Linked DNA regions of Thiocapsa bogorovii. The protein of the gene in region 2 binds, or shares a complex with, the protein of the main gene of each other region. Links are inferred from orthologs where the notes say so. Each region holds a gene or a part of one and is shown on either strand. Other genes may lie near its edges.

Evidence for each region.
Region 1: the proteins of uvrD (region 2) and uvrB are in contact, whole or in part, in a crystal structure (PDB 7EGT), measured with the Thermus thermophilus proteins. The link is inferred for Thiocapsa bogorovii from one-to-one orthologs. Residues at the interface, in WP_096412145.1 of Thermus thermophilus: His654, Arg656, Phe657, Gln666, Asp668, Glu669, Lys680, Arg681, Leu682, Ser683, Lys685, Tyr686, Ala687; in WP_096411307.1 of Thermus thermophilus: Glu23, Leu25, Arg26, Asp27, Gly28, Glu29, Arg30, Phe31, Arg55, Glu326, Asp327, Phe328, Glu379, Ser382, Gln383, His398, Gly400, Arg401.

Annotation. Positions count from the first base shown.
Region 1 is NZ_CP089309.1:2,190,454-2,206,029, forward strand. The notes cover bases 7,160-10,090. They hold uvrB (excinuclease ABC subunit UvrB), read left to right. Parts: upstream 7,160-7,585; coding sequence 7,586-9,595; downstream 9,596-10,090. Other genes in these bases: LT988_RS09910 (pyridoxal phosphate-dependent aminotransferase), read right to left, coding at 7,160-7,477; LT988_RS09920 (hypothetical protein), read right to left, coding at 9,717-9,980. Outside these bases: LT988_RS09880 (restriction endonuclease subunit S), read left to right, coding at 1-699; LT988_RS09885 (AAA family ATPase), read left to right, coding at 696-1,220; LT988_RS09890 (hypothetical protein), read left to right, coding at 1,217-1,429; LT988_RS09895 (addiction module protein), read left to right, coding at 1,700-1,909; LT988_RS09900 (type I restriction endonuclease subunit R), read left to right, coding at 1,931-5,323; more of LT988_RS09910, read right to left, coding at 6,293-7,159; LT988_RS09925 (biliverdin-producing heme oxygenase), read left to right, coding at 10,192-10,899; mtgA (monofunctional biosynthetic peptidoglycan transglycosylase), read left to right, coding at 10,899-11,729; LT988_RS09935 (3-deoxy-7-phosphoheptulonate synthase), read right to left, coding at 11,759-12,811; LT988_RS09940 (histidine phosphatase family protein), read right to left, coding at 13,242-13,841; LT988_RS09945 (hypothetical protein), read left to right, coding at 13,968-14,270; LT988_RS09950 (hypothetical protein), read left to right, coding at 14,313-14,783; LT988_RS09955 (bacteriohemerythrin), read left to right, coding at 14,948-15,448; sdhB (succinate dehydrogenase iron-sulfur subunit), read right to left, coding at 15,423-15,576. UniProt on the Escherichia coli protein: The UvrABC repair system catalyzes the recognition and processing of DNA lesions. A damage recognition complex composed of 2 UvrA and 2 UvrB subunits scans DNA for abnormalities.
Region 2 is NZ_CP089309.1:2,878,039-2,892,888, forward strand. What follows is about bases 2,726-5,688. They hold uvrD (DNA helicase II), read right to left. Parts: upstream 5,313-5,688; coding sequence 3,138-5,312; downstream 2,726-3,137. Other genes in these bases: LT988_RS13030 (30S ribosomal protein S1), read right to left, coding at 2,726-3,018. In the rest of the region: radical SAM family heme chaperone HemW, read right to left, coding at 1-608; LT988_RS13025 (TRAP transporter substrate-binding protein), read right to left, coding at 605-1,690; more of LT988_RS13030, read right to left, coding at 1,801-2,725; hemE (uroporphyrinogen decarboxylase), read left to right, coding at 5,897-6,961; LT988_RS13045 (FAD-dependent oxidoreductase), read right to left, coding at 7,343-8,776; LT988_RS13050 (DNA ligase), read left to right, coding at 9,130-10,053; LT988_RS13055 (DUF3240 family protein), read right to left, coding at 10,091-10,393; LT988_RS13060 (hypothetical protein), read right to left, coding at 10,445-10,843; LT988_RS13065 (efflux RND transporter permease subunit), read right to left, coding at 10,926-14,012; LT988_RS13070 (efflux RND transporter periplasmic adaptor subunit), read right to left, coding at 14,012-14,850. UniProt on the Escherichia coli protein: A helicase with DNA-dependent ATPase activity. Unwinds DNA duplexes with 3'-5' polarity. Translocates on single-stranded DNA with 3'-5' polarity. Initiates unwinding more efficiently from a nicked substrate than double-stranded DNA.

The DNA.
Region 1 (15,576 bases), 680 kb from region 2 along the record:
AACCGCCGCCGGATGGCGCTGTTGGAGGAGGCAGCGCGGCAACTCTACCGGGAATGGTTCGTCCGCCTGCGCTTCCCCGGCCACGAGCACACTCGCATCATCGACGGTTTGCCGGAGGGCTGGGAAAGAAGATCGTTGAACGACCTCGCCGAGTTTCAACTTGGGAAGATGCTCGATGCACGAAAGAACAGAGGTGAACTTCGACCTTATCTTGCCAACATCAATGTGCGATGGGGTCAGATCGATCTCAGTTATCTTCGGGAGATGCCTTTTGAAGAGCACGAAATCGACAAGTACGGCTTGAGGTATGGCGACATCGTCATGTGCGAGGGTGGCGAGCCAGGCCGTTGCGCCATCTGGAAGGGTCAAGCTCCCGGGATGATGTTTCAGAAGGCGATCCATCGTATTCGTGCCGCCGAGAGCTTTGACCACCACTTTCTCTACTACAGCCTCTATTACAAGGGCATATCCGGGCAATTGGCGGGGCTTTTCACAGGCGCAACAATCAAGCATCTGCCTCGCGAGAAGCTCGCAAAAGTAGACGTGAAAGTGCCGCCTAGACGTCTGATCGGACTATTCTCCGAACATGTCGGCCCTATCGAGCAGCAGATTGGCATACTGCAAGCCGCAGCGAGACGAGCGACCGAGGCCCGCGACCTCCTCCTCCCCCGCCTCATGAGCGGCGAGATTGCGGTATGACGGTCCAGAGGAAGATCGTCATCATCGCCGGCCCCAACGGCGCCGGGAAGACAACCTTCGCCCGCGAACTTCTGCCCAATGAGGCCAACTGCCCCATCTTCGTGAATGCCGACCTCATCGCCGCGGGACTGTCCCCGTTCCGACCGGAAGCGGCAGCGTTCCGCGCCGGACGGCTGATGTTGGAGGAGATACGCCGCCACGTCGCGAACGGGCGCAGCTTCGCCTTCGAGACCACGCTCTCCGGCCTGACCTATGCCGCCATGATCGACCGTTGGCGGGCCGACGGTTATGTCGTGAAGCTGGTCTTTCTATCATTGCCCTCGGCGGAAGAGGCCATCGCTCGAGTGGCCGTGCGCGTGCGTCAAGGCGGTCACGATGTCCCGACCGACACCGTCCGACGGCGCTTCGCATCCGGGCTCGACAACTTTCAGAATGTCTACCGCCATCGCGTCGATTACTGGCAATGGTTCGATAACGGCGGCGAATCGCCAGTCCTGTTAGCCGAGGGGAAGAAGCCATGAGCAACCCTGAACATACCACCCCGGTATCCAATCTCCAGGATGACGACATGCAGGCCGTCCCGCACGCGCTCGTCCGGGCCGCCCAACGGGCACGAGAGATCGCGGCCAGGACGGGCACGCCCTTGATCGTGAGCCGGGCCGGGCAGGTCGTCGAATGCCCTATGACCGACCGGAATCTGGAGCAGGCCGGCACCGATGGATCAGGTTGAGACGCCGAGTGCTCGGTAAGAGAAGCGATACCTTTGGCTCAGCGAAGCCGCAAAAACAGGCAAAGAGCCGCCCAGGTGAGCCATTCGCGGCACGCGATCATCGCAAGCAACTGTTTTAGAAATAGTTTCGCCAAACCCACCTGATATCGAATGAGCCAAAGTCGAGCCAAACGGGTGAGCCAAACACCGGAACATGCCACTATGCTCGACAAGATCCTGCCCTCCGAGAGACACGGTGTCTGAACGGACCGTCCCGTAGAGGAATCAGCCATGACATCCAACCCGCGCCAATTGCCGGTTAGCGAGCGCACACGCCTGGTCGAAGACCTGTGGGACAGCATCGCGGCTGAGCAGTCGGCGCTCCCCTTGACCGATGCGCAGAAGCGGGTGCTGGACCAGCGGCTGGATGCCTATGAATGCGACGGAGACTCGGGCCGGCCGGCACGGGAGGCGATCGCGGAGATCAGGACCAGGAGTTGATTTCAGGCGGAGGGATAAGCCATGGCCATCACGGATATCAACAGCGAAGACCGCTTGGTCCAGGAGACCTTCGCGGATCATCTGCATCGGGTCCTGGGGTGGGACAGCCTCTACGCCTGGAACCAGGAGACCTTCGGACCCGACGGCACACTCGGGCGCACGGACACCAAGGAGGTCGTGCTGACCCGCGATCTGCACGCCGCCATCGCCAAGCTCAACCCGGAGCTGCCCGCAAAGGCCGTGGAGGACGCCATCGCCCAGCTGACCCGCCAGGACTTCACCCGCTCGACGCTTCAACACAATCAGGGGTTCTACCGCTACATCCGCGATGGGGTGCCGGTCAGCTATCGGGATGCCAAGGGGCAGATGCGCCAGGGCTTTGCCCGGGTCATCGACTTCCGCCGGCCCGAGAACAACCGCTTCCTCTGCGTGCGCGAGCTGAAGATCACCGGGCTGCGCACGCCCAACTACAATCGCCGCGCCGATCTGGTCTGCTTCGTCAACGGCTTGCCGCTGGTCTTCATCGAGCTGAAGGCGGTCTACAAAAACATCCGCGCCGGCTTCGACGGGAATCTGCGCGACTATCTGGACGAGCATGTCATCGCCCATGCCTTCCATCACAACGCCTTCCTGATCGTCAGCAACGGCCACCGGGCGCGCTATGGCTCCATCACCAGCCAGTGGGAGCATTTTGCGGAGTGGAAGCGCCAGGACGAGCGCGACGCGGGCAGCCTGGAGGCCGAGGTGCTGCTGAACGGCCTGCTCGCCAAGGAGCGACTACTCGATCTCGTCGAGAACTTCATCCTCTTCGATGCCAGCAAGCCGGGCGCGGTTCGCAAGATCGTCGCGCGCAACCATCAGATCCTGGGCGTCAATCTCGCCGTGGATTCGGTCGTTCGACAAGAGGTGTTGAAAGGCGAGTTTCCGCGCGGCAAGCGTCTGCGCAGCCGGGTCATCGAGCTGCCGCTCGAATCCCAGCGGTTTTTGAAGGCGGCCGAGGAGCCCAGTCCCTACATCCCCAAAGGACCGATCGAGCTGATCGAGCGTGCCCACCCGGACCTCGGCAGGCTCGGCGTCTTCTGGCATACGCAGGGCAGCGGCAAGTCCTACTCCATGGCCTTCTTCACCGAGAAGGTGCGCCGGATCGTGCCGGGCAACTTCACTTTCGTCCTCATGACCGATCGCAACGATCTGGACAGTCAGATCTACAAGACCTTCGTCGGCTGCGGGGTCGCGGACGACCGGACACCGCGCGCCGGGTCCGGGAAGGAGCTGGAGCAGCTGCTCAGGGAGAACCATCGCTACGTCTTCAGCCTGATCCACAAGTTCAACCAGGCCGTGAAGTTCGACGAACCCTACAGCAAACGCGACGACATCATCGTGATCTCGGACGAAGCGCATCGCACTCAAGCGGGCTGGCTCGCACGCAACATGCGCCTGGCCTTACCGAATGCTGCCTTTATCGGCTTCACCGGAACACCGCTGTTCAAGCACGACGAGCTGACCAAGCGCATCTTCGGCGGCTATATCTCGTGCTACGACTTCAAGCGCTCCGAGGAAGACGGGGCCACGGTCAAGCTGGTGTACGAGAATCGCGGCGAGAAGCTAGGCATCGCCCGGCTCGATCTGAACGACCGCATCGCCGACAAGATCGATGAGGCCGATTTGGACCCCGATCAGGAGGCGTTGCTGGAGAAACTGCTCGGCAAAGACTACGAGATCATCACGGCCGACGATCGGCTGGACAAGATCGCCGAGGACTTCGTCGAGCATTGCGCGACCCGCTGGGAATCCGGCAAGTCGATGCTGGTGTGTATCGACAAGATCACCTGTGCCCGTGTCTTTCAGCGCATTCTGCCGCGCTGGACGGCCAAGGCCGAATCCGTGCACGGCAAGGCCGAGGCCAAGCACGTCGAAATCGCCTCCGAGACGGATCCGTATGTCCGCGAGCGCCTGAGGGCGGAGTTGGATCGGCTGCGCAGCCAGGCCCGATGGCTGGACAAGACCCTTATCCAGATCGTCATCAGCGAGGCGCAGAACGAGGTCACCGACTTCAAGAGGTGGGGCTTCGACATCATCCCGCATCGGGCACTGCTGAAGCAGGGATTCGAGACGACGGACGGCAAGCGGGTGGATGTGGAGACCGCTTTCAAGGACCCGGAGCATCCCTTCCGTGTCGCCATCGTCTGCGCAATGTGGCTGACCGGATTCGATGTGGAGAGCCTGTCCACGCTCTACATCGACAAGCCCATGAAGGCGCACACCCTGATGCAGGCCATTGCACGCGCCAACCGCTGCTATCCGGGCAAGGACTTCGGTCTGATCGTCGACTACAACGGCATGCTCAAGAGCCTGCGCGAGGCGCTCGCCCAGTATGCACTCGGTGATGACAGCGGAGGTGAAGAGGAGATCATCGCACCCATCGAGGAACGGGTGCAGGCGCTGCTCGAAGCCATCGAGGCGACCGAGGCCCATGTTCGTGCCCTGGGGGCGGAGATGACGGCCCTGCTCGGCACACACGGATTCGCTCGCATCAAGGGTATTGCGGATGCCGTGGACGCCGTCTACACGAGCGATGAATCCAAGCGGCGTTTCGAGATCCTGGCCCGTCAGGTCTTCGTCCGCTTCCGGGCACTTCTGATGGAGCCGATGGCCTTCACCTATGCCGAGCGACACGACAACATCGAAGCCATCTACAAGAAGCTCACCGAGCGGCGCGACACCGCGGACGTCACCGAGCTTCTGAAGGAGCTGCACCGCATTGTGAATCAGGCCATCCGCGCCGACGCACCGGGGGACGACCAAACCGTGGGGCTGACCTACGATCTCAGCCGGATCGACCTGGAGAAGCTCCGCGAAGAGTTCGCGAAGAAGGTCAACCATAAGGCGACGGCACTCCAGGACATCCGCGAAATCGTCGAGCAAAAGCTCGCCGAGATGCTTAGGCACAATCCGAAACGGATGGATTATTACAAGCGTTACCAGCAGATCATCGCCGACTACAACCGCGAAAAGGACCGGGTCACGATCGAGGACACCTTCACCGAGCTGACGGACCTGATTGAGGGTCTTGATGCCGAGCAGAGACGCGCTGCCGAGGAGGGTCTCAGCGAAGATGAGCTCGCGCTCTTCGACCTGCTGCAAAAGGAGACGCTCGGCAAGGCGGAACGCGAACAGGTCAAGCAGGCGAGTCAGTCCCTGTTGGCGTCACTGCGCGAGCTGCTGTCGCCCATGGAGCGATGGACAGAAAAGGAGCAGACCCAAGCCGAAGTCGAAATCTTCATCCTCGATCGGCTCTACACTGAGCTGCCGTCGCCACCCTTCACGGACGACGATAAGCAAGAAATGGCCGCGGTCGTCTATCGCCACGTCTGGCAGCAGTCGGTGAGCGGCGCACTCGGAATGGCGGCTTGACGCTCATGGAGCAGGCGAACGTCGTGTCGATCTGTTAAAGGCAGTGAGGTTGAAGCACGTCTTCGATTTCGAGGGAGCAGATCGCGCGAGCCAGCGCCCAATTCCCATCCGATTACGAAACTCCGCATGGCCCTCAACCAACATCAACTGAATAAATATCAGAGTTTTATGCAGAGATCGAGGCAATGACCGGGCAACGTCGAAAGCTGCGGCAGCGGGGTCCCCCAGGCAAAACGGAAGCGCCGAGGACGCGGGAGAGTCTAGGCAACAAGAGATGCAGCTCTAGATCAACTGAACCTGACCCTTTCTTCGAAAGATCCGCTACTTATAACGCCAGCAACACAAGCGGGAGTTCGACCCGGACGCCGTTCTGAATTGTTTCGGCCCAGGGAACCGCCAGCAATGTCGCAGATCGGCGGCGAAGGATTCCAGTAACTTACTGTTTTATAAGCATTCCGGCTTTAGGTTAGCGCCATTCGAGCCAGGCCCCTCTTATCGGTGCCTTGACCGCTTGCCGACACAGCTGTACATCGCAATACGACCGAGGACGAGGCCAGACGATAACCACTTCGAATCGAGATCGAACCTCGCGCGGCCGAAATGGATGGTCGGGTTCAATCTCGCCTTCACCATGGCGATCCATTGGAGCGTGCTTTCGTAAAGATCGGCCCGTCACGGTGACAGAAACACCCGCCGTTATGGCGGATTTTCTGTGCCGACGTGGATCGTTGCTGACGCCTTAATGAGGGCCAGACGGGGATTTCGTGGGGACAGTGAGCGCGAAAAGCAGAAGGGGTCGCAGGCGGAAACCTGTAACCCCTCGATTTATTGGCTCCCTGGGACGGGCTCGAACCGCCGACCTAGTGATTAACAGTCACCCGCTCTACCGACTGAGCTACCAGGGATCTATGGTAGCCCGCAATGTTAGCCGGGCACCCGGGTGGAGTCAAGATCGCGAAGATGCTGCATTTATGCGACCGCAGCGGCGATCCGCTCCAGCGCCTGCTCCAGATTCGCACGGCTGGTGGCGATCGAGATGCGCGCGTAGCCGTTGAGGCCGAAGGCGGAGCCGGGCACGAGGGCCACGCCGGCCTTCTCGATCAGGTATTCCGCGAAGTCCAGGTCGTTGGCGATTCCGGGGAGCTTGTCGATCGCGCCCTGCACCTTCGGGAAGACGTAGAAGGTGCCGTCGGTCGGCAGACATTCGATGCCGGGGATCTGGTTGAGGCGTTCGACCACGAAGTCGTGGCGCTCGTGGAACGCCTTGAGCATGACGCCGATGCACTCCTGCGGGCCTTCCAAGGCGGCTTGGGCGGCGACTTGGGAGATGGAGGTCGGGTTGGAGGTGCTCTGGCCCTGCACCTTCTTCATGGCCTTGATGATCTCGGCCGGGCCGCCAGCATAGCCGATGCGCCAGCCGGTCATGGAGTAGGCCTTGGAGACGCCGTTGAGGACCAGGCTCCGCGGGTAGAGCTCCGGGCAGGCGTTGACGATGTTGACGAAGGGCTCGGGGCTCCAGCGGATGTGCTCGTACATGTCGTCGGTGGCAACGAGGGTGCGCGGGAACTCGCGCAGCACCTCGCCGAGCGCTTCAAGCTCCTCGCGGCTGTAGGCCATGCCGGTGGGGTTCGACGGACTGTTGATGACGACCAAGCGGGTCTTGTCGGTGAGGGCGCCCTTGAGCTGTCCGGGGGTGATCTTGAAGCGCTGATCGGCCCCGGCATGCACAAGCCCGGGCGCGCCGCCGGCGAGCAGGACCATATCCGGATAGGAGACCCAGTAAGGCGCAGGGATAACGACCTCGTCGCCCGGATCCAGAAGCGCTTGGGCGAGGTTGAAAAAGCTCTGCTTGCCGCCGCAGGAGACCAGGATCTGGTCGTGGGCATAGTCCAGCCCGTTCTCGCGCTTGAACTTGTCGATGACGGCTTGCTTGAGCTCGGTGGTTCCGTCGACAGCGGTATATTTGGTGAAGCCGGCGCGGATCGCGGCGATCGCCGCTTCCTTGATGTGATCGGGCGTGTCGAAGTCAGGCTCACCGGCGCCAAGCCCGATGACGTCCTTGCCCGCGGCGCGCAGGGCCTTGGCGCGGGCCGTGATGGCCAGGGTGGCGGAGGGTTTGACAGCCTGAACGCGCGCGGCGAGCTTGATGGTCATCGGGTGTCTTCTCTGGGCTCTTGTGGTAGGGCGATGATAGTCGTGACTGGACATGCGGTGTCTCGCTCCCAATCATAACGAAACCGCAAACACCCGGCACGTACTCCGATGTCCGAACGCCCTTTTCAACTGGTCTCGCCGTTTGCCCCCGCGGGCGATCAGCCCGAGGCGATCCGCCGCCTGGTGGAGGGCCTAAGTGACGGGGAGTCTGCGATGACCCTACTCGGCGTGACCGGCTCGGGCAAGACCTTCACGATCGCCAACGTGATAGACCGGGTGCAGCGCCCGGCCTTGGTCCTGGCGCCGAACAAGACCCTCGCGGCCCAGCTCTACGGCGAGATGAAGGAGTTCTTCCCGCACAACGCCGTGGAGTATTTCGTCTCCTATTACGACTACTACCAGCCCGAGGCCTACGTCCCTTCGACAGACACCTATATCGAGAAGGACTCCTCGATCAACGAGCACATCGAGCAGATGCGTCTCTCGGCGACCAAGGCGCTGCTGGAGCGTCCCGATGTCATCATCGTGGCGAGCGTCTCCTCCATCTACGGCTTGGGCGACCCGGACGCCTATCTTAAGATGGTGCTGCATCTGAACCGCGGCGATCTGATCGATCAACGCGCCCTGCTGCGCCGGCTCGCCGATCTGCAATACCGGCGCAACGAGATCGAGCTCTCGCGCGGCACCTACCGGGTGCGCGGCGACGTGATCGACATCTACCCGGCCGAGTCGGACGACGAGGCGCTGCGGGTCGAGCTGTTCGACGAGGAGATCGAGAACCTATCGCTCTTCGACCCGCTCACCGGCGAGCAGCTGCGCAAGGTCCCGCGCTATACGGTCTTCCCGAAGACGCACTACGCCACGCCGCGCGAGACCATCCTGAACGCGGTCGAGCAGATCAAGGTCGAGCTGAAGGACCGGCTGACCTGGCTGCGGGACAACGACAAGCTGGTCGAGGCCCAGCGCCTGGAGCAGCGCACCCTGTTCGATCTGGAGATGATGCTCGAGGTCGGCTACTGCTCCGGGGTCGAGAACTACAGCCGCTATCTCTCCGGACGCGGACCCGGCGAGCCGCCGCCGACGCTGTACGACTATCTGCCGGCGGATGCCATCGTCGTTATCGACGAGAGTCATGTCACCGTTCCCCAGCTCGGCGGCATGTACAAGGGCGACCGCTCGCGCAAGGAGAACCTGGTCGACTACGGCTTCCGGCTGCCCTCCGCGCTCGACAATCGCCCGCTGCGATTCGAGGAGTTCCAGGCCCGCCAACCCCAGACCATCTATGTTTCGGCCACCCCGCGCGACTATGAGATCCAGCACTCGGGCGCCGTCGTCGAGCAGGTGGTCCGACCGACCGGCCTAGTGGACCCGGAGGTCGAGGTCCGTCCCGCGCTGACCCAGGTCGACGATCTGCTCTCCGAGATCGGACTGCGGGTCGCCGCCGGCGAGCGGGTTCTGGTCACGACGCTCACCAAGCGCATGGCCGAGGATCTGACGGAGTATCTCAACGAGCACGGGGTGAAGGTCCGCTATCTGCACTCGGACATCGACACGGTCGAGCGCGTCGAGATCATCCGCGACCTGCGCCTGGGCGAGTTCGACGTCTTGGTCGGGATCAATCTGCTGCGCGAGGGGCTCGACATGCCGGAGGTCTCGCTGGTGGCCATCCTGGACGCGGACAAGGAGGGCTTCCTGCGCTCGGAGGGCTCCTTGATCCAGACCATCGGGCGCGCCGCGCGCAACGCCAACGGCAAGGCGATCCTCTATGCCGATCGCGTCACCGGCTCCATGCGCCGTGCCATCGACGAGACCGAGCGGCGCCGCTCCAAGCAGATCCTTCACAACACCGCCGAGGGCATCACGCCTCAGACCATCCGCAAGGCGGTCGCCGACATCATGGAGGGCGCCATCCCGGGCGCGCCCATGAAGGCACGCAACTATGCCAAGGTTGCCGAGGAGATCATCGAATACGCCACCCTGACGCCGCAGCAGATGTCCAAGAAGCTCAAAGCGCTGGAAAAGACCATGTACCAGCACGCGAAGAACCTCGAGTTCGAGCAGGCCGCCGCCGTCCGGGATAAGATCAAAGAGTTGCAGGGACGCGGGCTTGCGGCCTGAGGTTTTTCGGCTCGAGTCCGAGCGCGGTAGCTCGATCCGGCGACGCACTTCATGTTGAGAGACACCTACGCCGAAAACCGATCGATACGCTGCCGACATCGTCGCTTGGTCCGATCAGGCATCAACCGCCACGCCCCGGCAGAACAATCGGTCCCGGTACCGAGACCGCGGGGCTCGGCGAATCGGTGACCGGATCCACCGGCTTGCGCCGAGGACGGACCACGCGAGAGCGACGCCGCGGACGTTGTGGCCGCACGCGCGTGCGCCGCAGCCGTGCATCCGCCTCGTCGGGAGCATGCTCGAAGACGGCGCACACAAGGCTCAGGATCACGAAGATCCCGGAAAGGCACAGCAGGATGACGAAGAGGTCAGTAAGGGTGTTCATCGTCGGCTCCGCAGGGTTTGCACTGGACGGAACCACAGCATGCCGCGGTGGGTGGCTCAAAACGTGAGCCCGCGACCCCGGATACTCGACCGTTCGTCGGTCGAGCACCGTCGGTCTATCGTGCCGCACGACGGACCGGTCTTTTTCAGGGATGACGAGGACGGGTGTTAGACTTGCCGCGAGCGCAGAGCGCAGCGAGCCCGAAGACCCCATGCAAGACATTCAAGACACGTCCCGACCGGCGACCTCCGAGCGACTGGCGGTTGTCCTGCGCCGCGCGACGGCCGAGACACATGAGGCGGTCGAACGCTTGCCCCTGATGACCCGACTCACGTCGCCGACGGTCACCCGCGAAGACTATCTCAAGTATCTGCATGCCTTGGCCGATGTCTACGCGGCCCTGGAGGACGGCCTGCTCGACGCGCTGGACGAGGAAATCCGCAACGATCTGGGGGTTCGACGCAAGTTGCCGGCGATCCTCAAGGATCTTGCTGAGCAGGGCCAGCCGCACGTGCTGCGCACCTCGGCCCAGCTCGCCCCGAGCGGGGCAGCTGCCGCGCTGGGCGGCCTCTATGTGCTGGAGGGTGCAACGCTCGGCGGTCGGGTGATCGCGAAACACCTGCGCCGCTGTCTTGGCCCGGTGCTGGGCTCCGCCGGTTTCCTAGACTTTCACGGCAAGCAGTCCGCGGCGGCCTGGAAACGCTTTGCGAACATCCTCGACAGCCTTCCCGTCCACGGTCGCATGGATCCGTCCGAGGTGATCGCAGGCGCACTTGCGACCTTTACGGCGATTCATCGGATGCTCGAAAGCCCAGGCGCATGGAGCGCACCCGCACGGGCAGATCCGTCTCCCGTCGGATTGCCGTGCCGGAGGCGGAGACACCTGAGGGACTCGGTTCCACCCACCAACGAGGATTGATGAAGGACGACAAGCAAGGGTCGGAAACGCTCGGAGTGGATCGCGGGATCGAGGCTGGACACTATGCGGCGCCGGGCGAGCCGTTGTCGCAAACCCGCGTCTTTCACATCCGATCCATCGGCCATGACCGACATCCGCTGACCCGCGTCGGTCGCTTTCTGCTCAGAGCGTTGGGCAATCTGGCGCTGCTCTCGATCGCGCTGGTCTTGACGCTACGCTGGGTCGACCCGCCCGCATCCGCCTTCATGCTGCGGCACGCCTTTAACCTCTGGCGACTCGACCAATCGCCGCCCTACTATCATCAGACCTGGGTACCCTGGGATCGGATCTCGCTGCCGACTCGCCTGGCGGCCATCGCCGGCGAAGACCAGCGTTTTCCGAGCCATCGGGGTTTCGACCTGATCGAGATTCGCCTGGCTTGGGCCGACTATAAAAACGGCGGACGCCTGCGCGGAGCCAGCACCATTACGCAACAGGCGGCCAAGAACCTCTTCCTCTGGCCGCGTTCGGATCTGCCGCGCAAGCTGCTCGAGGCCTGGTTCACGCTGCTGATGGAGCTCCTGTGGCCGAAGGAGCGCATCCTCGAGGTCTATCTGAACATCGTGCAGTTCAGCCCCAACACCTACGGTATCGGCGCGGCCAGCCTGCGCTATTTCGATCGACCGGCGAGCGAGCTGACCATGCGCGAAGCCTCGCTGCTGATCGGCGTGCTGCCTGCGCCCGGACATTATCGTCTGGACAAGCCCTCGGAACGTTTGGAGCGACGCGCGGCCTGGATCAGCGATCAGGCGAGCCGACTGGGTGGCATCCGTTACCTGGACCAGCTTTAACGCCGGATTTCGGGTTTCCGGATCCGGGGTCAAAGGCCGCGGCGGCGCGCGACGGCATCCGCAAGCTCCTGCAGCATCGGCACCGTATCGTCCCAGCCGATACAGGCATCGGTGACGCTTTGACCGAAGACCATACCGTCGCTCGAGGCTAGGTCTTGCCGTCCCCCGACCAGGTGACTCTCGATCATGACGCCCATGATGCCGCGATCCCCGCGCGCGATCTGACCGGCGACGTCCTGGCAGACCCGCACCTGTTTTTCGGGGCGCTTGCGGCTGTTGGCGTGGCTGAAGTCAATCATGATCTTTGGCGTCAGACCGGACTCGATGATCTGCTCCGCGGCGATGCTCACGCTCTCCGTATCGTAGTTCGGCCGTTGGCCGCCGCGCAGGATGATGTGGGTGTCGACGTTCCCTGTGGTGCTGAAGATCGCAGACTGACCCTCCTTGGTGACCGACATGAAGACGTGCGGACGCGCCGCGGCGTGAATGGCATCGATCGCGACCTTGACATCCCCGTTGGTGGCGTTCTTGAAACCCACCGGGCAGGACAGACCGGAGGCCAGCTCGCGATGGCCCTGGCTCTCGGTCGTACGCGCACCGATGGCGCCCCAGCTCACCAGGTCGGCGATATATTGCGGGCTGATAAGATCGAGGAATTCGGTCCCGGCTGGGATCTGCATACTGTTGAGGTCCAGCAGGAGCTTGCGCGCAATGCCGAGCCCCTGGTTGATCTCGAAGCTGCCATCCAGGTTCGGATCGTTGATCAGGCCCTTCCAGCCGACCGTGGTCCGTGGTTTCTCGAAATAGACACGCATGACAATCAGCAGGCGATCGCTCAGCGCGTCGCGGACGCCATGGAGACGCGCGGCATACTCGAGCGCGGCACGGGGATCGTGAACCGAGCATGGACCCGCAACGACCAGCAGGCGATCGTCCCGACCGTGGAGGATCTGCTGAATGGCGTGGCGCGTGGAATAGACGGTCTGCGCAGCCGCCTCCGAGATCGGGAATTCCCGGTGCAACGCGCTCGGGGAGCGGACTTCTTTGATTTCGCGGATGCGCAGATCGTCGGTCTTTTGCATGGTCTGGGGTTACAACGACGTCGAAAGCCGTTGAGTATAGCCCAATCGTCCCGGTCTCCTCTCCTCGATGCTCGGGCACAGCCCGCGCCACGCGCCGGCACAGGGCGTTATGGGGGCGTGATCGCGAGCCTGCAGAGCGACGCCGCGGACTTGTGGCGTCGTTCATGATATCGGCCGGTAGGGTGGACGAGTGCGAGCGAAGTCCACCGAACCCGGCGCCGGCGCTGGTAGACTGCGCTCCGCCGTCCACCCCGCGCAACGTCATCGCGGTGGCCGGCGTGACGAGCACCGCCCGCGCTCGTGACCGCCCCTCCGCTCAGGTCACCGGTAGCCATCGTGCAGCAGTTGCACGACGGCGAACGGACAGGTATCCGGAAGATCGGCAGGATTCAAGTCCATCTCGAGCGCCGCATGCTGGCGAGCGTTAGCACTAACACAGCGTCCGCGCGTTGACCCACTCGATGCTCGGACCGAGACGCCCGTGACGGACCCGCACGAGCCCGGCGTAGTCGATCCTGATGCGATACCAGCGGCGCGCATCGGCACCGAGCAGATGCCCGACCAGCGCCCGCATCACACCGGCATGGCAGACGATCAGCAGCCGGCGACCCGGATAGGCGGCCAAATGACGGGCGTAGGCATCCGCAACGCGCGCGAGCAGGCGCTCCAAGGGCTCGGCGCCGGGCGGGCGCTCGCCAACGGGATCCCGATAGAAGGCGGCGAAGCGCTCGGGCTCCTCCTCGGCAACCGCGCTGCGGGCACGCCCCTCCCAGGCGCCCATACCGACCTCGATCAGGCTCGGGTCGACGACCAGCGGCAATCCGTATCGCCCGGCGAGATCCGCGGCAAAGACACGGCAGCGCGACATCGGCGAGCTGATGACCTGATCCCAAGGCGCCGCCTCGCCGAGCGCCTCGGCCATCTGCGACCAGCCCGCCGGGCTGAGCGGATCGTCGGTCCCGTTGCCGCGATAGCGCGGACCGCCGACGGGCTCGCCGTGACGGATCAGATCGACCAGGATCTCGGACATGGGCAGGCTCGCTTTGGTGGACCGCATCGATGGCTCAGACTCGGCCTTGGGTTCGGCCTCGGGCAGACGTAGCAGTCGGAGAGGCAAGGCGCTAGAGTGTAGCGGATATCAACCAGGGCAGACCTTATGAAGAACAAGATCTACGAGGGCATCGACAAGCAGCAGGGCGGCGCCATGACACCGACCGCCAACATCATCCGAGACGCCTGGGTGTTCGGCATCATCCCCGAGGAGCAAACCTGCGCGGGCTGGACCATTCAGGGCATCGAGGACCTCTACGACAAGGTCACGGAGGCATGGCACCCCTACGGACATCTCGTCTCCAGACTCCCGCCCGAGTTGCGCGAACGACATGAGCGGATCTATTCGGCGGCGATCGAGAAGGCACGTGCAGCCGGCTGGGATCCGGAGCTCGGCGACAGCGACTGAGTCAGCACCGTTTCCAGTGGCGGCCCATCGACATCCGGATCCATGGGACATTTCGACATGGCCGACTACTTGATGCACGAGACCTTCTTTCGACCCGACGAGGCACATGCGTACGAGCAGACGCGGATCCCGGCAGCGCTTTACAACGGGATGCAGCTGCTCCTGCGACGCAGCGCTGGAAAAGCCGTCTTCATCCCGATCCGCTCCATGCAATATCAGGCCGTGGTCGATCGCGAGGAGGTCGTCTTCGTGGACAGCCACGGCGGTTATGCCTACCAGGACGGCGAAGGCGGTCGCCTGATCCGTATCGCCTGGCGACCGGCGGTCGGACGGGAGTCCATTTCGGACCCCGTCGATTGTGAGGTCGTCTACTATTACAAGGATCTAAAGGAGACACAGACCCGGCTGCTCGGCGAGATCCATATGGCGATCAAACAGATGCTCGAGCGCCAGCGAACCACGGGAGAACCGACGCAGACCCCGCGGGTCTTAGCGTTTAGGCGCCCCGCCTAGTTACCGGTGCTTGGCCGAGGACAAGCTCCGACCCGCCGGCACGACAACAACAAGATGTCCCTTGGTCTCGACGACACAGCGGACCCTGCGCCCGACCCATCCCGGGAGGGCGAGACCTTTCGGCGCCCGCAGGCTGCGGCGCCGGCTGGACGACGGAGGACCCGATGACAAGGCTTTTGGCTTGGCACGACGAATGGTCACTCAACATCGAGAGCCTGGATGCAGAGCATCGTGGGCTCATCGAGCTCCTCGCGGATATCTGTCACCGTTTCGGTCCCGAGGCGTCCCCGCGACGCTCCGGCGACGCCTCCGCCCTCATTGATGCCCTGACCGACCTCGGCGAGGCCGCGCGGGAGCACTTCAAACGCGAAGAGGACATGATGCATGCAGTCGGCTACGAGGACATGGCCGAGCACCGCACAGAGCACGCGCTCTTGATGGCCGAGTACACCGATCAGCTACGCCACTGGCGTGCCGAAGGGATCGACGTCTTCGACGAGGAGGCGCAGAACAACGCGCGCGACTGGATCCTGGACCACATTCTGGGCGCGGATCGCGATTTCGCGAAGGCATTTCACGAGATTGAAGGCCACTTGCCCGCTCCGGGCCACCCCCATGACGTGGCGGAGCAGTCCCGCCTCAACGCGGCCCGAAGATATCCTTGAGCAACTGCACCGTGGTCTGACGCCCAAGCTCGCCGATCGCCGTCGTCAAGGGGATCTCCTTGGGGCAGACCCGGACGCAATTCTGCGCATTGCCGCAATCGCTCAACCCACCATCGGCCATGATGGCG
Region 2 (14,850 bases):
TGATAGTAAGAAATATGCTCGGGTTCCAGAGCGATCAGCCCTTCGAGATCCTCTCGTGCCTCTGCAAGGTTTTGCTCGGGAAGCGCAAACATCATGTCCAGATTGAGATTGTCGAAGCCGGCCGCGCGAGCCATCCGCAGGGTGTCGTAAACCTCGTCCGGTCCGTGAATCCGTCCGAGCGCACGCAAACGGGGGGCCGAGAGGCTTTGTACCCCGATCGACAGCCGATTGATCCCCGCCTCACGATAATGCGCAAAACGGGCCGCATCGCGTGTCCCCGGATTCGCCTCGAGGGTCATCTCGATCCCCGGGACGAGATCAGCACGCTCCCGAATACCGTCGAGCAACCGCCGAACCGCCGGGCCGGGGAAAAGGCTGGGTGTTCCGCCGCCGATGAATACCGAGGCCAGCGGTCGTCGTGCACCGGGCCGATCGAGCTCGAGGTCCAGATCCGCCAGCAGGCGTGTCACATAGGGTTCGAACGGCGGGGCGTCCGCGGCATGCGAGTTGAAATCGCAATAGGGACATTTGCTGACACACCAGGGGGCATGCACGTAGAGCGCAAGCGGCAACGCCTGCGCGCCGCCGCTGCTTGCGGATTCGGTCACGCCTGATCGCGTGCCTGCAGGTAGGTCAACTCCCCGATTCCGCTCCACTCCTTGCTTTGGCTGAGGAATTTTTTGTAGGAGCTGTAGACCTTGGACGAAAACTCGTCCTTCTGCGCGATCTCCGCGACGACCTCGTCTGAGAGTGCTCGCAGCTTGAGGACGACGTCGCTCGGAAAGCGTCGCAGGTCGACATTGTGCTTGGTGATCAGGGTCTGCAGCGCGACCGGGTTGCGCGCGGTGTACTCGGCGAGCATGTCCTGATTGACGACTTTGCAGGCGTTCATCACGATCGATTGCAGATCGGGCGGCAGCCCGTCGTAGACCTTCTTGTTGATCATGGCCTCCAGGATGGTGCCCGGCTCGTGCCAGCCCGGATAATAGTAATACTTGGCCGCCTTGTAGAGACCGAACGCAAGATCGTTGTAGGGGCCGACCCACTCGGTCGCATCGATCGTACCATTCTGCAATGCGGTAAAAAGCTCTCCTCCGGGCAGATTGACCGGAATACCACCGGCCCGCGCCAAGACCTCGCCGCCGAGGCCCGGGATGCGCATCTTCAAACCTTTCAGGTCATCGACCGAGTTGATTTCCTTGTTGAACCAACCACCCATCTGAACGCCGGTGTTCCCGGCAGGCGCAGGGACCAAACCGAATTGGGCGTAGAGTTCGGTCCAGAGCTCCATCCCGCCGCCATGGTAGATCCAGCCGTTCATCTCCTGTGCCGTCAGACCGAACGGCACGGTGGAGAAAAACTGAGCGGCCTCGCTCTTGCCTTTCCAGTAATAGGCCGAGCCGTGGCCCATCTCGGCGGTCCCGCGCGAAACTGCATCGAAGATCTCGAAGGCGGGGACGAGCTCGCCGGCACCGAAGACCTTGACCTCGATTCGACCACCGCTCATTTCGCCGATCAAGGCAGCGAGGTTGTTCGCGCCGGTGCCGAGGCCCGGGAAGTTCTTCGGCCAGGTGGTGACCATCTTCCAAGAGTATTCGGCCTTGGCATGAGCCGACTCCATACCGCTGGCCAGCGCCCCGACAGCCAGCGAGCCAGCACCGACCCCTTTGATGAAATCGCGGCGTTGCATCCCCGTCCTCCAATCTGCGTGTTGATGATCTGTTTGCCGTGGGCCCGGGTGCCAACGGCGGAATCCGTGGTCCCCGGACTGCATTCGAGTCTGAGAAGGCCCGAAGACACCTACGATCGGCCTTTCTTCAAGGATTCCTGCAAAAGCGCGCCGAAGCTACCCAAGGTCTTCTCCGCGGCCTCTGCGACGGGTGCCCCGGGCGTGACGCCAGGCGCCTGCGATCCCGCTTCGAATCCCTTGGTGTCGTCGAGCGACAGACTGATCCGACGTCGCTCCGAGTCGACCGCCAAGACGGTTGCTTCGACAGGGTCCCCGACGTTGATGACCTCGCTCGGATGATTCACGCGGCGCCCGGCGCCGAGCTCGCTAATATGGACGAGACCGTCGATCCCGGGGGCGAGCTCGACGAAAGCACCGAAGGGTTGCAGTCGACTCACCGTACCGCTCACGCGCTGACCGACGGGGAAGTTGTCGGCGGCTTCTTGCCAAGGATCGCGGGCAAGTGCACGGATCGAGAGCGCAATCTTCTCCCGGCTTTTCGGACCGCTCGGCGGCTCGATGCGCAGGACCGAGACCTCGACGGGCTGCCCGACGCTGAGGATCTCCCCGGGATGCTTCACATGACCGAAGGCCAGTTGACTGATGTGGATCATGCCCTCGAGACCGCCGATATCGACGAACGCCCCATAGTCCTTCAGCGAGGTGACAACCCCGGACAGCACCGCACCTTCGTGCAGTTGCGCCCGCGTCTCCTCGGCACGCCGGTGTTGCTCCTCTTCGAGCAGCACCTTACGCGATACGACCAGATTCGGTCGTCGGCCGCCTTCGAACTTGGTGATGCGGAAATCGAACCGCTGGCCGACAAGCTCGGAGAGGTCTTCGATGAAGCGGATGTCGACCTGAGAGGCCGGACAGAAGGCACGCAGCCCGGCCACTTGGACCTCGACGCCGCCTTTGACGGCCGCGGTGACCTGACCTTGCACCGGGAGCCCTTGCCGATAGGCGCCTTCGACCTCCTCGATCCCGTGATAGCGGTGCCCGTGCTGACTGCCGAGCAGGAGCGTCCCGGAATCCTCGTCCTTTCCGGTGACATGCGTCTCGACCGTGTCGCCGACGGCAGACTTCAAATTGCCTTCGGCATCTTTAAGTGCCGAAACATCGAGACGACCCTCGGACTTGCCGCCCAGATCGACGAAAGCATACTCATCGCCGATCGAGACCAAGACCCCGCGGACCTTGTCCCCGACCCCCGGCTCCTTCGTGCTGGATCCCGGATGGGTCTGGTCGAACTGCTTGAGGAGGTCTTCGAAGCTTTCGGTCTGGGACATGGTGAAGTCTTGCCGTCGTCGGGTTGAGAGTGAAACCGTGTGTGCCGAGAGATGCCGCCGGTCGCAGTGCGCCCGACCGGCCGGCCACCCGGTTTGGTTGGTTGCTCCGGTCCCTGGAGTCAGCTCGCCGGCTCAAGCCGAGCATAGGCCAGGACCAGCCATTTGGCGCCGGCCTTCTGAAAATTGACCTGTATCCGAGCCGCGGATCCGCGACCCTCGCTGTTCAGGACCACGCCCTCGCCGAACTTCGGGTGAACCACACGTTGTCCGAGCCTGAAGAGACCGGTGTCGCCGCTCGACGTCGATGTCAGACTCGGACTCAGTCCTGACGCCGCACGGCGGGCCGCGCTGCGCGCCCGGACCTCTTCGACCAATCCGGGCGGGACCTCGCGCAGGAACCGCGAAGGCATCGGGGACTCCTCCCGGCCGTAGAGCCGCCGGCTCTCTGCGTGGGTGACATAAAGCTCGCGCATCGCGCGTGTCATGCCGACATAGCAGAGTCGGCGCTCCTCTTCGAGCCGGCTCGGGTCCTCCGCCGACAGACTGTGGGGGAACAGGCCCTCTTCCAGCCCGACCAGGAAGACCACCGGAAATTCCAGCCCCTTCGCGCTGTGTAGTGTCATGAGTTGCACGCTGTCCTCGAAACCGTCGGCCTGGGTGTCGCCCGCTTCCAGAGCAGCATGCGCAAGAAAGACCGCAAGCGCGTCCGTCTCTTCCTCGTGCAGGTCCTCCTCGAAGCGCGCGGCCGTGTCGACCAGCTGCTCGAGGTTCTCCACTCGATCCTGGCCTTTGCCGTCCTTGTTTTTTTTATAGAAATCCGGCAAGCCGGCCGACTCGATCAGGGCAGTCACCAACTCGTGCAACGCCAGACCCTCGCGCGCTCGGCGCTGCTCTCGGATCAGATCCATGAATCCATGCAGTGCGGCACCGCCCCTCGGCCCCAGAACCGAAGTCCCGGTCAGATCGGCCGCCGCCTGCCAGAGCGACACCCGTGTCTCGCGTGCTTGCTGGCGCAACAAGTCCAGGGTGCGGGCACCGATGCCACGGTTCGGTGTGTTGACCACGCGCTCGAAGGCGGCATCGTCGTCCGGGTTGGCGACCAGACGCAGATAGGCCAGCGCATCACGGATCTCGGCGCGTTCGAAGAATCGCAGTCCACCGTACACCCGATACGGGATCTGCGCCTGGATCAGCGCCTCTTCGAAAAGACGTGACTGGGCCGTCGTGCGATAGAGGATCGCGCATTCGTCGCGCCGATGCCCTTCGTTTTGCGTAAAGCGGCGAATCCGCTCCACGACGAAGCGCGCCTCGTCGACTTCGTTGAACGCCGTGTAACGTCGAATCGGCTCGCCCTCGCCGTCTTGGGTCCAGAGGTTTTTCCCGAGACGGCTCGGATTGTGGGCAATCAGGGCGTTGGCCGCAGCCAGAATGTTGCCGCTCGAACGGTAATTCTGCTCCAGCCGGATGACCTGCGTGTTTGGATAATCCCACTGAAACGATTGGATATTTTCAACCTTTGCGCCGCGCCAGCCGTAGATCGACTGATCGTCGTCGCCCACGGCGAAGAGGTTGTCGTTCGTCCCGGCAAGTAAGCGCAGCCAGGCGTACTGGATGGCGTTCGTATCCTGGAACTCGTCCACCAGGATATGCGCGAAGCGTCGCTGGTAGTGCTGCAGGATATCCGTACGCTCGCGCAGCAGCTCCAGAGTCTTGAGCAGCAGATCGGCGAAGTCCAGCAGGCCCGAGCGTGCGCGCTCCTCCTCGTACTGACGATAGACCGCAATCATCTTATCCGTGAAGAAGTCGCCGCCGCCGTCCAGGTGGTTCGGCCGCAGACCCTCGTCTTTCTGCTTGTTGATGAAAGCCTGCACCTGACGCGGCGGCCAACGGGCCTCGTCCAGCTGCATCGCCTTGAGGATGCGCTTGATCAGACGGAATTGGTCATCTGAATCCAAGATCTGGAAATGCTGCGGGAGCCCGGCGTCTTGCCAATGGGCGCGCAGAAAGCGATGGGCGAGCCCGTGAAAGGTACCGACCCACATCCCGCCGATCGGCACTCCGAGCATGGTCTCGATCCGACCGCGCATCTCGCGCGCCGCTTTGTTGGTGAAGGTGACCGCGAGCACGGCATAAGACGGCACCTGTTGCACCTGGACCAACCAGGCGATGCGATGCACCAGGACACGCGTCTTGCCGGACCCGGCGCCGGCGAGCACCAAAAGGTTACCTGACTCAGCGCCGACGGCCGCGCGCTGAGCGTCGTTGAGGGGATCGAGAAGGGCGGACACATCCATCGCCCGGATTCTACTGAAACCAGCTCCCGCATGACATGCGTTGTTGTCGGTTGGCTCCAACCGAGGAGAGGTGAAGTCAGACGCAGGGATGCGCACGAAAAATATATTAATTCAGTCTGTTGGATGATTCTCGGAGCCCTGCGAGCGGGATCGACCGGTTTCCCGGCCGGATCCTTATTTAAAATAGTTTAAATAAAAAGACAGTAATCTTAATAAGCTCTGTGGATAACTCGACCGTGCCGAAAAAATATATTAACTCAATTAGTTGGAACGATCTTTGGGTGTTCCCGGAGAGTTGCCCAACCTGTGCGTAACCGGTGTGCAAAATAAGGCCGTCCAGGAGGTCACACCTTATCCACAGAACTCTGGTTCTTTCGTGAACAGACTTATACAGTCGGCCGATCCCAAGGCCTCCCCCTCGGACGAGCGGTCGCTGTTCGGCCTGCCCCTCGATCCGGTGCCCCCACCGCAATGGCGGACTTGAGCAGCGCCGACCTTCGCAACCTCGTCATGAGCGAAACCCGTAGTAGAATGGGCGCCCGAACCACCGAGACCCTTCTACTCGACTGCCCAGGTCCTGCTTCATGACGCCACTCATCAATGACACCTTCCTTCGTGCAGTGATGCGCGAACCCGTTGAATACACGCCGGTTTGGATGATGCGCCAAGCAGGCCGCTATCTGCCCGAGTACCGTGCGACGCGCGCGAAGGCCGGCAGCTTCATGGATCTGTGCAAGAATCCGGAGTTGGCCTGTGAGGTCACGCTGCAGCCGTTGGAGCGTTTTCCGTTGGATGCCGCCATCCTCTTCTCGGACATCCTGACCGTGCCGGATGCGATGGGGCTGGGTCTGTATTTCGCCGAGGGCGAAGGGCCGCATTTCGAGAGGCCGGTGCGTACGCAGACGGATGTGGATCGGATCGCTGTGCCGGATCCGGAGGACGAGCTGCGTTACGTGATGGATGCCGTCTCGACCATTCGACGCGAGCTCGCCGGCCGCGTGCCCTTGATCGGCTTCTCCGGCAGCCCCTGGACCCTGGCGACCTACATGGTCGAGGGCGGAGGCGCGAAGAACTTCTCGCATGCGAAAGGGATGATGTTCGACCGCCCGGACCTCCTCCACGCCCTCTTGGCCAAGACAGCGGATGCGGTGATCGCTTATCTGAACGCCCAGATTGCACGCGGCGCGCAAGCGACCATGATCTTCGATACCTGGGGCGGTGCGCTGGCGCCGGCCAACTATCGGGAATTCTCCCTGGCCTACATGCAGCGCGTGGTCGAGGGGTTGAATCGCGAGGCGGAGGGACGCGCCGTACCGGTGATCCTCTTCACCAAGAACGGCGGTCAGTGGCTGAATCACATGGCCGACACCGGTTGCGACGGACTCGGCGTGGACTGGACGACGGATCTGGCCGACGCGCGCATCCTGACCGGTGACCGTGTCTCGCTGCAGGGTAATCTCGACCCTTGCGCGCTCTACGCCTCACCCGAGCGGATCCGCGAAGAGGTGGCGCGCGTGCTCGCCAGCTACGGCAAGGGTCCGGGTCATGTCTTCAACCTCGGGCACGGGATCACTCCGGACGTGAATCCGGAGCATGCCGGGGCGATGGTGGCGGCGGTTCATGAGCTCAGTCGGCCCTACCACGGCTAAACCGCGTCCGGTGCGATAGGGAATGTTTTGGGATGGGGCTCGCGGTTGCGCGAGCCCATGGGCTCGGTGTTGACGCGGTTTAGGATACTTTTTCGAAAGGATTGTCCTGGCTCGGCTCTAAGGCGCCGCCCGGATACCGGGCCTTGATGATAGACCGGCCGTAGGGTGGACGCGTCGGAGCGAAGTCCACCGAGGTCTGCGCAGGCGTTGGTGGACTGCGGTGCGCTTACCCCTACAGTGCTTGCCGACCAGAAAGTGCGTCGCTTGTAATCCTTTCCTCGCTTTTAGCCTCTGAATCGCGTCCTGCTGAAACGCTTCAGGTTATGCCGAGGGTGAAACTCCCCTCAAGCAAAGCATAAGCCCCCGAGGACGCGATTCATTTTAGACCGCCTCGGCTAGCGCCACCGCATCCGATTCAGTCTCCACGGCCGCCGCTGCGTCACCCTGCCCGCGCGTATCCTCGTAACCCATCAGAAGCTCGCTGGCCAAGCCCTGCTCGTCGATTCGGGCGCCTAAATAGGCGGCAATCGAGCGCATGTCGGTCTCGCCGCTGCCCAGACAACTTGTACCGCCGGGCGAAGGGGTCATGTTGAAAATGAGTCCGCTCCCGTTGGTGATCTTGGCCTCGCCCATGCGCAGCTTGCCGGAGGTCTTGTCGATCAACTGGGGTCGCAGCCCGCCGAAGCGCTCGGCATAGCTGATGTCGGCCGCCTTGATCGAGGGAACGATCTTGCGGATCTCGCGCACGAAGAAATGGCGATTCAGGCCCGGTACCTCGTAGAGGAGGTTGCGCAGGATGTAGTGGCGGATATCGCGCTCCTTGAGCATAGCCCAAAAGGCCGCGGCAACGCGTCGATCGAACCTCAGGACCTTGAAGAACTCCGGGATGCTGTCGCGGTTGTACCGCTCGAGCATCGGCAGCATGAAGGCGGTCGGTCCGAAGCGGGTCTTGCCGCTTTCCTTGATGTCGTGGTCGCCGTGGACCGCGGCGAACGGTAGGCTCGGATTCTGAACTGTGTAGACCTTGCCGTGCAGCGCCTCGGGGGCGAAATAGAAGGACCCGGCGACCGGCATGCAGGAGTAGTCCAACCCGAGCCCCATCTCCTGCGCCATCAAGAGCGAGTGTCCACCCGCGCAGACAACGAGTGCCCGCGCCTTCAACAACCCCCGGTTGGTCTCCAAGACGTAGTCCTGGCCATCGCGGCGGATCTTGTCGACCTTGGTCGAGAACAACTGGGTGATCTGCTTAGACGTCTGTCGGTCCAGCCGCACGCAATCCGCCGAGAAGGATTGAGCCAGGGCTTGGAAGTCGACGGCACAATAATCATCCCGTGTGCCCGTGGCGACGATCTCCTCCTTGCGCCAAGTGCCGTCCACAAGGGCGACGTTGGGCTCGATATCGGCGATGTCTTTACGCTCGAGCAGCTCCATGCGCGGGTACAACTCCTTAAAGCGCTCGTAGCGATCACGGATGTAGCGACATTCGGTCTCGCCGACGCCCAGCACCATCTTCGGCATTCGGTGGATGATGCGATCGCGATCGCGCTGGGCTAGCTTGGTCGCGTAGTTGATGACCATGTAGGCGGTGCGCTTGATGGCGCGCGCCTTCTCCAGGGTGTAGTTGGTCTCGATGTCGCCGCAGTGGATGGTTTGACTGTTGTTGTGCGCGTGCGAGTTGACCGTTGCGATGCTGTCGTATTTTTCGACCAGGCAGAGGCGGTTCAGGTCGGTGAATTTCGCCAGCTGATAGAGGAGTGCGGTACCGGTGACGCCGGCACCGACGATGAGGACGTCGTAGTGAGTCGAAGCAGTCATGGTCTTGTGGTCCTGACAAGCGGCCGTAAGGCCGAGCGCTCGGGTCAAATGTCCAGAGGTCGTCGGGACGATTTTTGTGCAGCGCAACAATACCGTCACGTTAGCCCATGTCCGCACAGGAAAGAATGCAGCAGGACGGATTTAATGTATTGAGTAGAACAATCGGATTTGGTTGGAGGGCCAAGCGCACGACGGTTCAGGGCGGCGTGATGTAGGGCCTGAGTGGTCCGTTGACACCTATGGCGCAGCAGCCATGCTGCGGCGGTTTAATGATCTTCTCGTGTACGTCGATTTTGTGTCGACGCCTAATTGAGCTACAGTGTTGCCATCGAGAAATCAACGGAACGTGATCGATGCCGCACAGGTCCAGTCTTCGATCAGGACTCCCCCTGCTTCTTCTCGGCCTGCTATCCGGCCCGGCTGCCGCAACGCCCGAGGGAGCGATCGCTGCCGGGGATGTGTCGGCGACCCCGCTCGCCCCCGCGAGCACGTCGTCGACACGGCCGGTGCCCGCTCTGGCACTTGGGGAGGTCTATCGCCCCGGCATCGATCTCGAGGGTTACCTGGTCAGCGAGAAACTCGACGGCGTGCGCGGCTACTGGGACGGCCGCCGTTTCATCACGCGCGGCGGCATGCCCATCACGGCGCCCGCTTGGTTCACGACCGATTTTCCCGCGGTTGCACTCGACGGAGAGCTCTGGATGGGCCGCGGCACCTTTGCCCTCCTGTCGGGCACGGTCCGACGATCCGAGCCGGACGAAGACGCATGGCGTCGAGTCCGCTACATGGTGTTCGACCTGCCGGGCCACCCGGGCGATTTCGAGACCCGCCTGAAGGTGCTGCGCGGGCTGGTCGCAGCCTCGCCGAGTCCCTTCCTCGATCTGGTCGAGCAGACCCGCGTTGCCGATCACGACGCCTTGATGGCAGCCTTGAATCAAGTCGTCGTCGCGGGCGGCGAGGGCTTGATCTTGCATCGGCGGGATTCCCTCTACCGCATCGGACGCTCCGCGGATCTACTCAAGGTCAAACCCTATCTGGAGGGCGACGCCCGGGTGGTCGCCTATGTCCCCGGTCAAGGGCGACATGAAGGACGCTTGGGATCACTCGTGGTCGAGGAAGCGGATGGCACCCGATTTCGGCTCGGCACCGGTTTCAGCGATGTCGAGCGCGACGACCCGCCGCCCTTAGGCAGCGTCGTCAACTTCAAATATCACGGGCGGACGACAAACGGACTGCCGCGTTTCGCGAGCTTTCTGCGTCGGGTCGAGGCCTTTTAAGCCGCCGATACCCAACCACCGAAAAGGCTGTCGCGGATCAGATCAATCGCCCCTGCTCGATGGCGGGCACCAGCCAATAATGGATACCGCTGGCCCCGAAATCCTGACTCAAGCCGGCGAGGACCGCTTGAGCGGTTTCCTCGGGGAGCAGCAACATGAACATGACCCGACGACTGCGACCGGCGACCTGCTCGGCGGTGGTCATGGAACGCTCGGACGAACCGTGTCCGGCAACCGCGCTGCTGGTGAAACCGGGGATGTCCTCGCGCTCCAATAGCCACTCCACGAGCGCGTCTTCCGCCTGTAAAGGGACAATCAGATGGAGTAGATGGTGTGGCATGTCTCGGTCTCCGATCGGGTCATGAAATCGCGTCGGTGCGCCTGGCGGCGCTCAGTTCCCGTCCATGGTCTTACCGACCCGGTGCGCGACCTCGATCGTCGCCGTCTCTTTCGGCACCTCCGGGAGCAAGGTGCTGAAGCTGGCCTTCTGCGGATTGGTCCGTGTCGGTGAATAGTGCACCATGTAGGTGTCTTTCTGAGCGAGCACCGCGCCGGCGTCGTCGAGCAGCCGGATCTCCACATGACCGAGTATTCGCCCGGAGTGCGGATGACGCTTTGCGACCCAACCCTTCACCTCGAGCCCTTCGGGCGAGACTCGGTAGGTGACCTCGGTCGGGATCACCGATGTCGTGTCGTCGATGAGCAGCTTCAGCTCGGCCGCATGACTCGGGATCAAGGCCGTGGCCGTGAGCAACACCGCGGCCAAAGCGTTCAAGGTTGATTTCGACATGCGTGTTGCCCTCCGTAAGGTCGTGAGTCCCTGGTGTCGGGCATCGCCCCATTTCGAGACAATGGCCGTCGCCCTCGGCTGATTAGATCCGTTCCGCACCGAAACGTCGGTAGAGGATCGGCAACAGGATGAGCGTGAGCAGGGTGGCCGAGACCAAGCCGCCGATGACCACGATCGCCAGCGGGCGCTGGATCTCGGATCCGGGTCCGGTCGCGAAGAGCAGCGGTACCAGTCCGAAGGCGGCGATGCTCGCGGTCATGAGCACCGGTCGCAGGCGTCGTCTTGCCCCTTCGACGACCACCTCCTGCATGGGTCGGCCGAGTGCACGCAGTTGATTGAAGTAGGTGACCATCACCACGCCGTTCAGTACCGCGATGCCGAGCAGGGCGATAAAACCGACCGAGGCGGGCACCGAGAGATATTCACCGGTGAGCGCCAGGGCGAAGACGCCGCCGATCATGGCGAAGGGCACGTTCGAGAGCACCAACACGGCCTGCTTCACCGAGCCGAAGGTCGAGAAGAGCACCAGGAAGATCAGCACCAGCGCCACCGGCACCACTAAGGCTAGGCGCGCCGCGGCGCGCTGCTGGTTCTCGAACTCGCCGCCCCATTCCAGCCAATAGCCGGGCGGCAGCTCGACGTTCTCGGCGACCGCTGCACGCGCCTCGGCGACGAAGCCCACCAGGTCGCGGCCGTCGACGTTCGCGATAGCGACCGCCATGCGGCTGCCGCGCTCGCGTCCGATCGCGACCGGTCCCTCCATGCGCTCAATTCGCACCAGGTTGTTCAGCGGCACGGCGCGCCCGTCGGGCAAGGACACCTGGAGTCCGGCGAAGCGCGAGGGCGACTCGCGCAGCGCCTCGGGACCACGTACCAGCAACGGGCGGCGTTTGCCCTCGACATCCAGAGTCCCGACCGTCAGTCCCTCGACCTGGGCGCGAAGCAGATCGGCCAAGGCGTCCGCGTCCACCCCCAGTCGCCCGGCCTCCAGACGGTCGACCACCAGATTCAGGTATTGGGCGCCGTCGTTGCGGGGGGTATAGACGTCCTGCGCACCGGCGATGCCCTCCAGAACGCCCACGATCTGCTCGGCGAGCCCGTTGAGTCGCTTGGAGTCGGGGCCGAAGATCTTCACGGCGAGATCGCCGCGCACCCCCGTCAACATCTCTGAGACCCGCATCTCGATCGGTTGCGTGAAGGCGTAGTCCATGCCCGGGAAGCGGTCCAGCACCGTGCGGATGGCATCCATGAGCTCGTCCTTGGTCTGGAAGCGCCAGGTATCATGCGGCTTGAGGACCAGGAAGCTGTCGGTCTGGTTGAGCCCCATCGGGTCGAGGCCCAGCTCGTCGGAGCCGGTGCGGGCGATGATCGACTCGACCTCGGGCACCTCGGCGAGGATGGCCGCCTGGACGCGTTGGTCGATGGCGATGGACTCGGCCAGGTTGATCGAGGGCAGCTTCTCCAATTGGACGATCAGGTCACCCTCGTCCATGGTCGGCATGAAGGACTTGCCGACCTGGGTATAGAGGGCGCCCGCGGCGACCAGCAAGGCCAGCGCTCCGCCCAGCAGGACCCACTGATGGCGAAGGCTCCAGTCGAGCACCGGCACATAGATGCGGGTGAGGATGCGCACCAGCCAGGGCTCGGCGTGCTCGCCCTCGCCGTGTGCGGCGCCTTTGCCCAACAGATACGAGGCCAGTACCGGGATGACCGTGAGCGAGAGCAGCAACGAGCTGGCCAAGGCGAAGACGATGGTCAGCGCCACCGGCATGAACAGCTTGCCCTCGAGTCCCTGCAGCGTCAGCAAGGGCAGGAAGACGATGATGATGACCAGGATGCCGGACGAGACCGGCAGCGCCACCTCGCGCGTGGCGCGATACAGGATGTGCAGGCGCGGCAGTCGTCCGCCCGCACTGCCTCGATTGAGCTGAGTGACGAGGTTTTCGACGACCACGACCGCCGCGTCGACCAGCATGCCGATGGCGATGGCCAACCCGCCCAGCGACATGAGATTTGCCGACAACCCGAACTGATGCATGAGGATGAAGGTTGCCAGAGCCGAGAGGGGCAGAATGAGGGCAACCGTCAGGGCCGCGCGCAGGTCGCCGAGGAAAAGCACCAGGAGGATCAGGACGAGGACCGTCGCCTCGACCAGAGCCTTGGTGACGGTATGGACCGCCTTGTCGACCAGGACTCCGCGATCGTAGAAGACGTCGATGCTCACACCCTCCGGCAGCGCCGGCGCCAGCTCGTCGAGTTTGGCATGGATGCCCCGAACGACCTCCCGCGCATTGGCCCCGCGCAGCGCCAGGACCAGACCCTCGACCGCCTCGCCGGTGCCGTTTCGCGTGACCGCGCCGTAACGGGTCAGTGCACCGAAACGCACCTCGGCAACATCGGCGACCCTGACCGGCTGACGTGAATCGCCCCCCACCACGATGGCGGCGAGATCATCCAGTGTCTTGATGGCCCCTTCGCTGCGGACCAACAGGACCTCCTCGCCCGCGCTCAGGCGTCCGGCGCCGTCGTTGCGGTTGTTCGCCGTGATCGCCGTGGTCAGATCCGCGAGTCGGACGCCCCGTGCGGCCATCCGTGCATTGTCCGGCACCACCTCGAAGGTGGTGACCAGACCGCCGAGCGCGTTGACGTCGGCCACTCCGGGTACGGCACGCAAGGCCGGGCGGATGGTCCAGTCGAGCAGGTCGCGACGCGCCTCCAGGCTCAGATCCCCGCCCTCGATGCTGAACATGAACATCTCGCCAAGCGGCGTGGTCATGGGCGCAAGCCCTCCTTCCACCCCCTCCGGCAGATCGGCCCAAATGCCGCCCAGGCGTTCGGCAACCTGCTGACGCGCCCAGTAGATATCCGTGCCCTCGGCGAAATCCAGGGTGATGTCGGTCAGGGCATACTTGGCGATGGAGCGCAGCATCGTCTGGTGCGGGATGCCGAGCATCTCCAGCTCGATCCGATTGGTGATGCGCGTCTCGACCTCTTCCGGTGTCATCCCGGGCGCCTTCACGATGATCTTCACCTGCGTGGTCGAGACATCCGGGAAGGCGTCGATCGGGGTGGACTTAAAGGCCATCCAGCCGCCGCCGATGAGCGCCATCATGGCCAGCAGCACGAGAAGCCGCTGGGTCAGCGCGAACTGGATCAGACGGGCGAGCATTATTCGGCGCCCCCGAGCCAGGCCGCCTTGACAGCCACGACACCCGTGACGGCGATGCGATCGGTCGCTGTCAGGTCACCCGCGACGACGGCACTGCCTTCCTCCTCGGCGAGCACGCGCACCGGGAGCGCCTCGAAGCCGTCGCCCCGGCTGACGAACACATAGGCGTTACCGGCATGGCGGACCACCGCCTCCGTCGGAACCCGCCAACTCTCGCCTTCAGCCTCGGCGCTCAATTGCACCTCGACGAATTGGCCCGGACGCAGACGCTCGATCCCCTCGCTGATTTCGGCGCGCACCAGCACGCCCTGGTCCTGATCATGGACCATCCGCCCGATGGTCACGACGGTCCCGGCGGTGCCCTCTCGGGGCAGGAGGACCCGCCCGCCTTCCTGTAGGCCGACAATGCGCTCTACGGGCACATGGATCTCGAGCCACAAGGGATTGAGCTCGGCCACACGATAGAGCGGCGAGGCGGTCGCGACCGACTGACCCGTGCTCACCATCTGCTCCAAGACCACGCCGCGGATGGGCGCGCGCACCGGGAGCCGACTGGTGAGCCGACGTGTACGCGCAAGGGTCATGATGTCCTCGCTGCTGAAACCGGCCAGCTCGAGCAGCTGAAGACGTTGCTCGACAAGCGTCGTCAGCTCGCGCTGTTTGGACTGGCTCTCGAGCAGACGTCGCTCGGCGATAATGCCTTCGCCAAACAGCGTGCGATCTCGCGCCAGCTCGCTTTCGATCAGCTCAAGCCGGGTCAGTGATTCCAGATACTGACTCTGGGCGTCCACCAGCTCGGGACTGCGCAACTCGGCCAACACCTGTCCGACCTCGACCC